Linked DNA regions of Larkinella insperata. The protein of the gene in region 1 interacts with the protein of each later gene in a pairwise test. Links are inferred from orthologs where the notes say so. Each region holds a gene or a part of one and is shown on either strand. Other genes may lie near its edges. The genes, in order: ftsZ and rlmN.

Region 1 (3,228 bases):
GCTCCCCTGGCATCGGCCCTGGCCGTGTTGACCGAAGAAGAGAAACACGCCGGTGTGGCGCTGGTTGACATCGGGGGCGGGACGACCGAAATTGCGATTTACCACAAAAATGTTCTGCGGCACGTTGCCGTCATTCCGTACGCCGGCAACAGCCTGACATCGGATCTGGAGATCGGTTGCCGGGTTTTGCCGACGCAGGCCGAACTCCTGAAAACCAAGTTCGGGAGCGCCGATCCGAGTGATTTCCGGTTGAACGAGGTGGTTGCCGTACCGAATCTGAGCGGCCGCCCGCCCAAGGATATTCTCCTGAAAAACGTTGCGCTGGTGATCGAAGCCCGTCTGAAAGAGATTGCGGCCATGGTACAGGCCGAAATCATTCGGTCCGGCTACCGCGATAAACTGGTCGCCGGGGTTGTGCTGACGGGGGGGACAGCCGCTATTTCGGGTATTGAGCGGATTTTCGAGCGTGTTACAAGCCTGGACGTCCGGATCGGATTTCCGGATCAGCTCGAACACAACGTCAAGGCCGACCTGGTGAGCGACCCGGCTTTTGCTACGGCGGTTGGCCTGGTTTGGGCCGGTTTCAAGCGGCTCGACGACCGGATTCCGCTGCATACTTCGGTCCTGCAACCGGCGGTCAGCCATCCCAGCAACGGGCACGGCAACCTGGGGCAGGGAGCCGGGAAAAGCACCAAAGAACCCGAAAAGAAAAAAGAAAAAGGAGGTGGTATCCTGGATTGGTTCCGCAAGGTCCTGACCGACGATATTAGCAAAGATCTCGGACCCGACGACCGGTACAATCAATAAGTACGTACCTTTGGGCGGTAAACTTCCTGGCAGGCCCGGAAGTTACCCAATAGATATTCATTAGCGCACCAAAAATTAACAGGTATGCCAGAGGCATTGGAGTACGGCATAAGGTTCGAATTCGCCGACGAGGAAGAGGAACCAATTATTAAAGTAATCGGCGTCGGTGGGGGCGGTAGCAATGCCGTCAATCACATGTTCCGGATGGGCGTTAATGATGTCGATTTTATTGTTTGCAATACCGACCGCCAGGCGCTGACCAATAGCCCCGTTAAAACGAAAATTCAACTCGGGGCGCTGCTAACGTCTGGTCTGGGTGCCGGAACCAACCCGGAAGTGGGTCGTCAGGCGGCTCTGGAAAATGCCGAAGACATCCGGAAAGTACTCAATGAACCCACCAAAATGGTGTTCATTACGGCTGGTATGGGTGGGGGAACCGGTACGGGTGCGGCTCCGGTTATCGCGCAGATTGCCCGGGAAATGGGCTTGCTGACGATTGCCGTCGTAACGGCTCCGTTCGATTTCGAAGGTATCGAGAAGCTGGACCAGGCCATGCGCGGTATCGATGAGTTGAAAGAATACTGCGACACCGTACTGGTGATCCTGAACGATAAACTGGCGGAAATCTTCGAAGATTTCCCGATGGATCAGGCGTTTGCCAAAGCCGATGATGTACTGGCGAATGCCGTTAAAAGTATTGCCGAAATCATTACCGTGCAGGGCGAAATCAACGTCGATTTTATGGACGTGAAGCGGGTGCTGGAAGGCGCCGGTCAGGCCGTGATGGGTTCCGCCGACGCGGTGGGCGAAAACCGGGCTTTGACGGCCATTCAGGATGCGCTCAATTCACCGCTGCTCAACGACCGCGACATTCGGGGTGCCAAACGGATTCTGCTTACGATGGCTTCGGGGCCGGATGCGCGCACGACCATGCGAGAATTGCAGGTTATTACGGGGTACATTAAAGAGAAAATCGGGAAAGACAAGCAGGCGCACCTGTTCAAATACGGAACCATCAAGGACGAAAAGCTGGGCAAGAACCTTCGCGTAACGGTTATTGCGGCAGGCTTCGATCTGCCGTCGGAACGGCCGGATTTTCCGCCCAAAGACTGGTCACAGCGTATGCCCCTGAAGGAGCATGAGGAAGTGCTGGATGAGTTGCCGCTGGTGGAGGAAGACGTAAAGCCGGAAATGCAGACGGTAGACGAGGTTGAAAATCCGCTTACGCCAACTTCCGGGGATATGCACGCACCTGCGCCCGTACCCGTTCCGGTTTATGACGAAACGCCAACGCGGGGTGATTATCCAAACCTGGATGAGGGCTTTCTGGTGGAGGAAAAGCGGGAGGATGATCTGCTGCAAATTCAGAAAATGGTCGAAAGCTTCGTGCAGGTTCGCTATTCGGATCGGGAACGGGAATTGGAAACCCCGGCCTTTGCCCGCCAGAAAGTGACCTTGTATGAACTGCCGCTTCTGAACGAAAAAGACTTTATCCGAAGTCGGTTGAATGACTAAAAAGAGAGATATAATCGCTTTAACGAAAAAGCAGCACTGGTTCAGCGCTGCTTTTTCGTTAATAATTGGGAGTGGGCTCAAAAGTCGATCAACTGCTGGGCCTGCTGCCGCAACAGCATGTTGTACAAGTCGCCCTCCAGGGCACCTTCCTTCCAGTGGTTTCGGATATTGGCCAGCTTCACGCGCAACGCCAGGGCATTTGAACCCAGGTAACTGAAAATATCGCTTAGATGACTGAGTGCCAGAGCCCCCCCCTGATGATTGGCCGACAGGCCCACCAGCGCGAGTTTTTTGTTGGCCAAACCGCTGGGATAGCTCATGCCGTCGATAAACGCCTTCAGCACGCCCGGGTAGGAGTTGTTGTATTCCGGAACGATAAACACCATCTTTTTGGCCCGCTCCACTACCTCTTTGTACCGGTTGAATTCAGGATTTTTTCCCGTATTTTCGTACAAAGCCGTCGTCACAAAATCGGGGGGAAGGCCGCTCAGATCGAGAACTTGACTCGAGACGCCCAGTTGTTCGAAAATTCCGTGGTAATAATCGGCGATGTGGCGCGACATGGAATTTTTGCGGTTTGTGCCGACAATGATGATGATGGGACTTTCGCTTATCGGTTCGGTAGGGTTTGTATTCATCCGCTTAAAGTTCGTTCATCCGAGGTGGTTCGGTTGCTCCAATAACAACCCATTCTAGTTTTAGTTCGAGTACTGCGATGACTTACGAAGACGTTAAAGCTGAGTTACTGGCGCTGGGCAATCCCGAAAAAGCCAGCTTTTTTAAACGGTTTTTCAAAACGGGGCCGGGGCAATACGGTGAAGGGGATCAATTTCTGGGTATTTCCGTGCCGCCCCAGCGCGTTGTTGCTCAAAAATACCGGCTGCTGCCGCTCGACGAAACCGAAAA
Region 2 (3,309 bases), 460 kb from region 1 along the record:
AACTTTGCCCAACTTTCAATGGTTCCGGAGTTGATAAACTCTTCACTCATAACGCTTAATTCATCACTCAAAAGTATGTCGCTGAAACAACAGATTGATACGGATATCAAAGAAGCAATGAAGGCCAAGGATCAGGATCGGCTGCGGGCGTTGCGGGCCATCAAGTCGCTGATTTTGCTGGAAGAAACCAAAGATGGTTCGGCCGGGGGCGACCTGAAGCCTGAAGATGAAATTAAACTCCTAACCAAAGCCGTTAAGCAACGGAAGGATTCGGCTGATATCTACCGCACGCAGAGCCGCGAGGACCTTCTGCAGGCCGAGCTGGCGGAAATTGCCGTCATTGAGAAATACCTGCCGCAGCAGCTTTCGGAAGAGGAACTGAAAAGCCGTTTGCAGGAGATCATCGCCCGGGTAGGCGCATCCGGATCGTCGGATTTGGGCAAAGTGATGGGCGTTGCCACCAAAGAACTGGCGGGGCAGGCCGACGGGAAAGCCATTTCGGCCACGGTAAAAAGTTTACTATCTTAAGGGGATTAATGGTTTTGGATGGTTAAAATGGTCAGATTGTTGAAAGATTATTTTCCAGTACTTAGCGGCATGATGCCTCAACTGTACACCATCCACGTATTTTTTTCCATATAACCATTCAAAACCATTTTTTCCCAACCTTGAAAATCCTCGACATCATCATCCTCATTACGCTGGGCTACGGTGCGTACAATGGTTACCGCAAGGGATTGCTGGTGGAAGTTGTCGCCATTGTGGCCTTTGTCGTGGCGATGATCGTCGGCTTTAAATTTCTGGGGTTCGGCATTGATCTGCTGGCGCCGTACATCAGCATGGAAGTGGCCCGGCGGCTGTTGCCGTGGATGGGGTTTTCGGTTATCTTTTTTCCGACGATTTTTCTGATCAACCGCATGGGGTTTTCCCTCCGGAATTCGATGCGATATACGTTGCTGGGTACGTTCGATAGTCTGGCCGGAGCCGCCGTCGGAATTTTTACCTGGGTTTTCGGAATTAGTGTAATGCTCTGGTTGTTAACCTGGATGGGGATACGTATGCCGATCAAACACACGCAGGAAACGTACCTCTATCCCATGGTCAAACCCATCGCGCCGAAAGTCATGGACGCAACGTCCGGCTGGATTCCGGTGGGAACGAACTGGATTCGTAAACAGAAAGAAGAATTTTCGCGAAGCTGGTCCGATACCAAGCCGGACGACTTGAAAGCGGAACGTGCAGACAAAAAAGGATGACAACGACAAAGCAGGACATACGAAAACTAAACGAAGACCAACTGAAAACCTGGCTGACCGGCCACGGCGAACAAGGCTTTCGCTCGAAACAAATTCAGGAATGGCTCTGGAAACGATCGGCGCGGACGTTCGACGACATGACGAACCTTTCGCTGAAAACCCGGCAGTTGCTGGCGGAGCATTTTGAAGTGCGTACGCTGTCGGTAGCCAAACAGCAGCAAAGCGCCGACGGTACCATCAAATCCTCGTTCCGGCTCTACGACGGCAATCTGGTTGAGGGTGTTCTGATTCCGGCCCTGCGGAAAGACGAGGACAACCGGATGACGGCCTGTATTTCGTCGCAGGTGGGCTGCTCGCTGACCTGCAAATTTTGCGCAACGGGTTACATGGATCGGAAACGCAACCTGGAAGCCAGTGAAATGGTCGATCAGGTGGTGGCCATTGACCAGCAAGCCAAAGATACCTACGGCACCGGCCTGACCAACATCGTGTACATGGGGATGGGTGAGCCGCTGCTGAATTACACCAACATGCTGGACTCGGTCGAGCGGATTACGTCGCCCAACGGGCTGGGCATGTCGGCCAAACGGATTACGGTTTCGACGGCCGGAATCGCCAAAATGATCAAAAAATTGGGTGATGATCAAGTGAAATTCAACCTGGCGCTGTCGCTCCATGCCGCCAATGACGACAAGCGGAACCAGATCATGCCGATCAACGAGAGCAACTCGCTGCCTGCGCTGGCCGAAGCCCTGAACTACTTCTACAAGAAAACCGGTACGCGGGTCACGTTTGAGTACATCGTTTTTAATAACTTTAACGACACCCTGCAGGACGCCAAAGAGCTTTGGCAGTTTACCAAAAAGGTGCCCGCCAAGGTAAACATTATCGAGTACAACCCGATTGCCGAGGCCGATTTCCGGAATACCGACTCCCAGAAACTCGACCAGTTCGCCGGTTTTCTGGAAGACCGGGGCGTGGTGGTCAACATCCGCCGGAGCCGGGGAAAAGATATTGACGCAGCCTGCGGACAACTGGCAGGGAAACAGTAATTTTTTCTGCGCCTTTTTGAACTGTGCAGGTTACAAAGTATTCAGGACTAAGTACAAAACCGGAAGATTTTAACAACCGGTCCGGTTATTGCTTAACATTTAGTTAACATTGCCCTCGGAAGTTTACTGTACTTTTGAGGAATAATTGATTGAGTTTTCACAAGGCTCAGTACTACAGACTTGTATCTGCATGTTCGGATTAGAAACGGATATTTTCATCCTCCTCGCTCTTTGTCTCTTTGCTGCCTGCGCGTTTGAATTTGTAAATGGATTCCACGATACGGCCAATGCCGTCGCTACGGTTATTTATACAAACTCCCTGAAACCCAACATCGCCGTGGTGTGGTCGGGGATCTGCAACTTTGTTGGGGTTTTGATGGGTGGTATCGGCGTTGCCATGGGAATTGTCAACCTGCTGCCGGTCGAATTGCTGGTCGATCAGAACGTTTATCACAGCATAGCGATGGTGCTGGCCCTGCTGTTTAGCGCTATCATCTGGAACCTGGGTACGTGGTATTTTGGTTTGCCCAGTTCCAGTTCGCATACCCTGATCGGTTCCATCCTGGGGGTGGGCCTGGCCTTCTCGACTATGGGCACGACCGGCGAACGGGGGGGCGTCAACTGGGAAGAAGCCGAAAAAATCGGGAGGGCCCTGTTGCTGTCGCCGTTGATTGGTTTCAGTCTTGCCATCATCCTGATGTTTTTGCTGCGCCGGTTGGTGGGCAACAAAGACCTGTTTAAAGAACCCAAGAAAAACGCTCCCCCGCCGACCTGGATTCGCTCGATTCTAATTGTGACTTGTACGGGCGTTAGTTTTTTTCACGGCTCCAACGACGGGCAGAAAGGGGTGGGGCTGATCATGCTGATCCTGATCGGAATTACACCGGCTTATTTTGCTCTAAACAATAACATCGAGCCCACCACCATGCGTGGAAACCTGGTGCAGATTTCCCAGATCATCAATAAAATTGATACCGTTGGCTTATCGGATACCGACCGGC

What was found.
Region 2: the proteins of ftsZ (region 1) and rlmN interact in binary tests that used the Escherichia coli proteins (3 or more experiments, as listed by UniProt). The link is inferred for Larkinella insperata from one-to-one orthologs.

What each region holds. Positions count from the first base shown.
Region 1 is NZ_CP110973.1:1,756,664-1,759,891, reverse strand. What follows is about bases 204-3,106. They hold ftsZ (cell division protein FtsZ), read left to right. Parts: upstream 204-891; coding sequence 892-2,322; downstream 2,323-3,106. Other genes in these bases: OQ371_RS07110 (DNA alkylation repair protein), read left to right, coding at 3,038-3,106; OQ371_RS07115 (NADPH-dependent FMN reductase), read right to left, coding at 2,400-2,960; ftsA (cell division protein FtsA), read left to right, coding at 204-807. Outside these bases: more of ftsA, read left to right, coding at 1-203; more of OQ371_RS07110, read left to right, coding at 3,107-3,228. UniProt on the Escherichia coli protein: Essential cell division protein that forms a contractile ring structure (Z ring) at the future cell division site. The regulation of the ring assembly controls the timing and the location of cell division.
Region 2 is NZ_CP110973.1:2,215,088-2,218,396, forward strand. Bases 297-3,280 are described here. They hold rlmN (dual-specificity RNA methyltransferase RlmN), read left to right. Parts: upstream 297-1,252; coding sequence 1,253-2,308; downstream 2,309-3,280. Other genes in these bases: OQ371_RS09060 (GatB/YqeY domain-containing protein), read left to right, coding at 297-528; OQ371_RS09065 (CvpA family protein), read left to right, coding at 669-1,256; OQ371_RS09075 (inorganic phosphate transporter), read left to right, coding at 2,499-3,280. Outside these bases: more of OQ371_RS09060, read left to right, coding at 76-296; more of OQ371_RS09075, read left to right, coding at 3,281-3,309.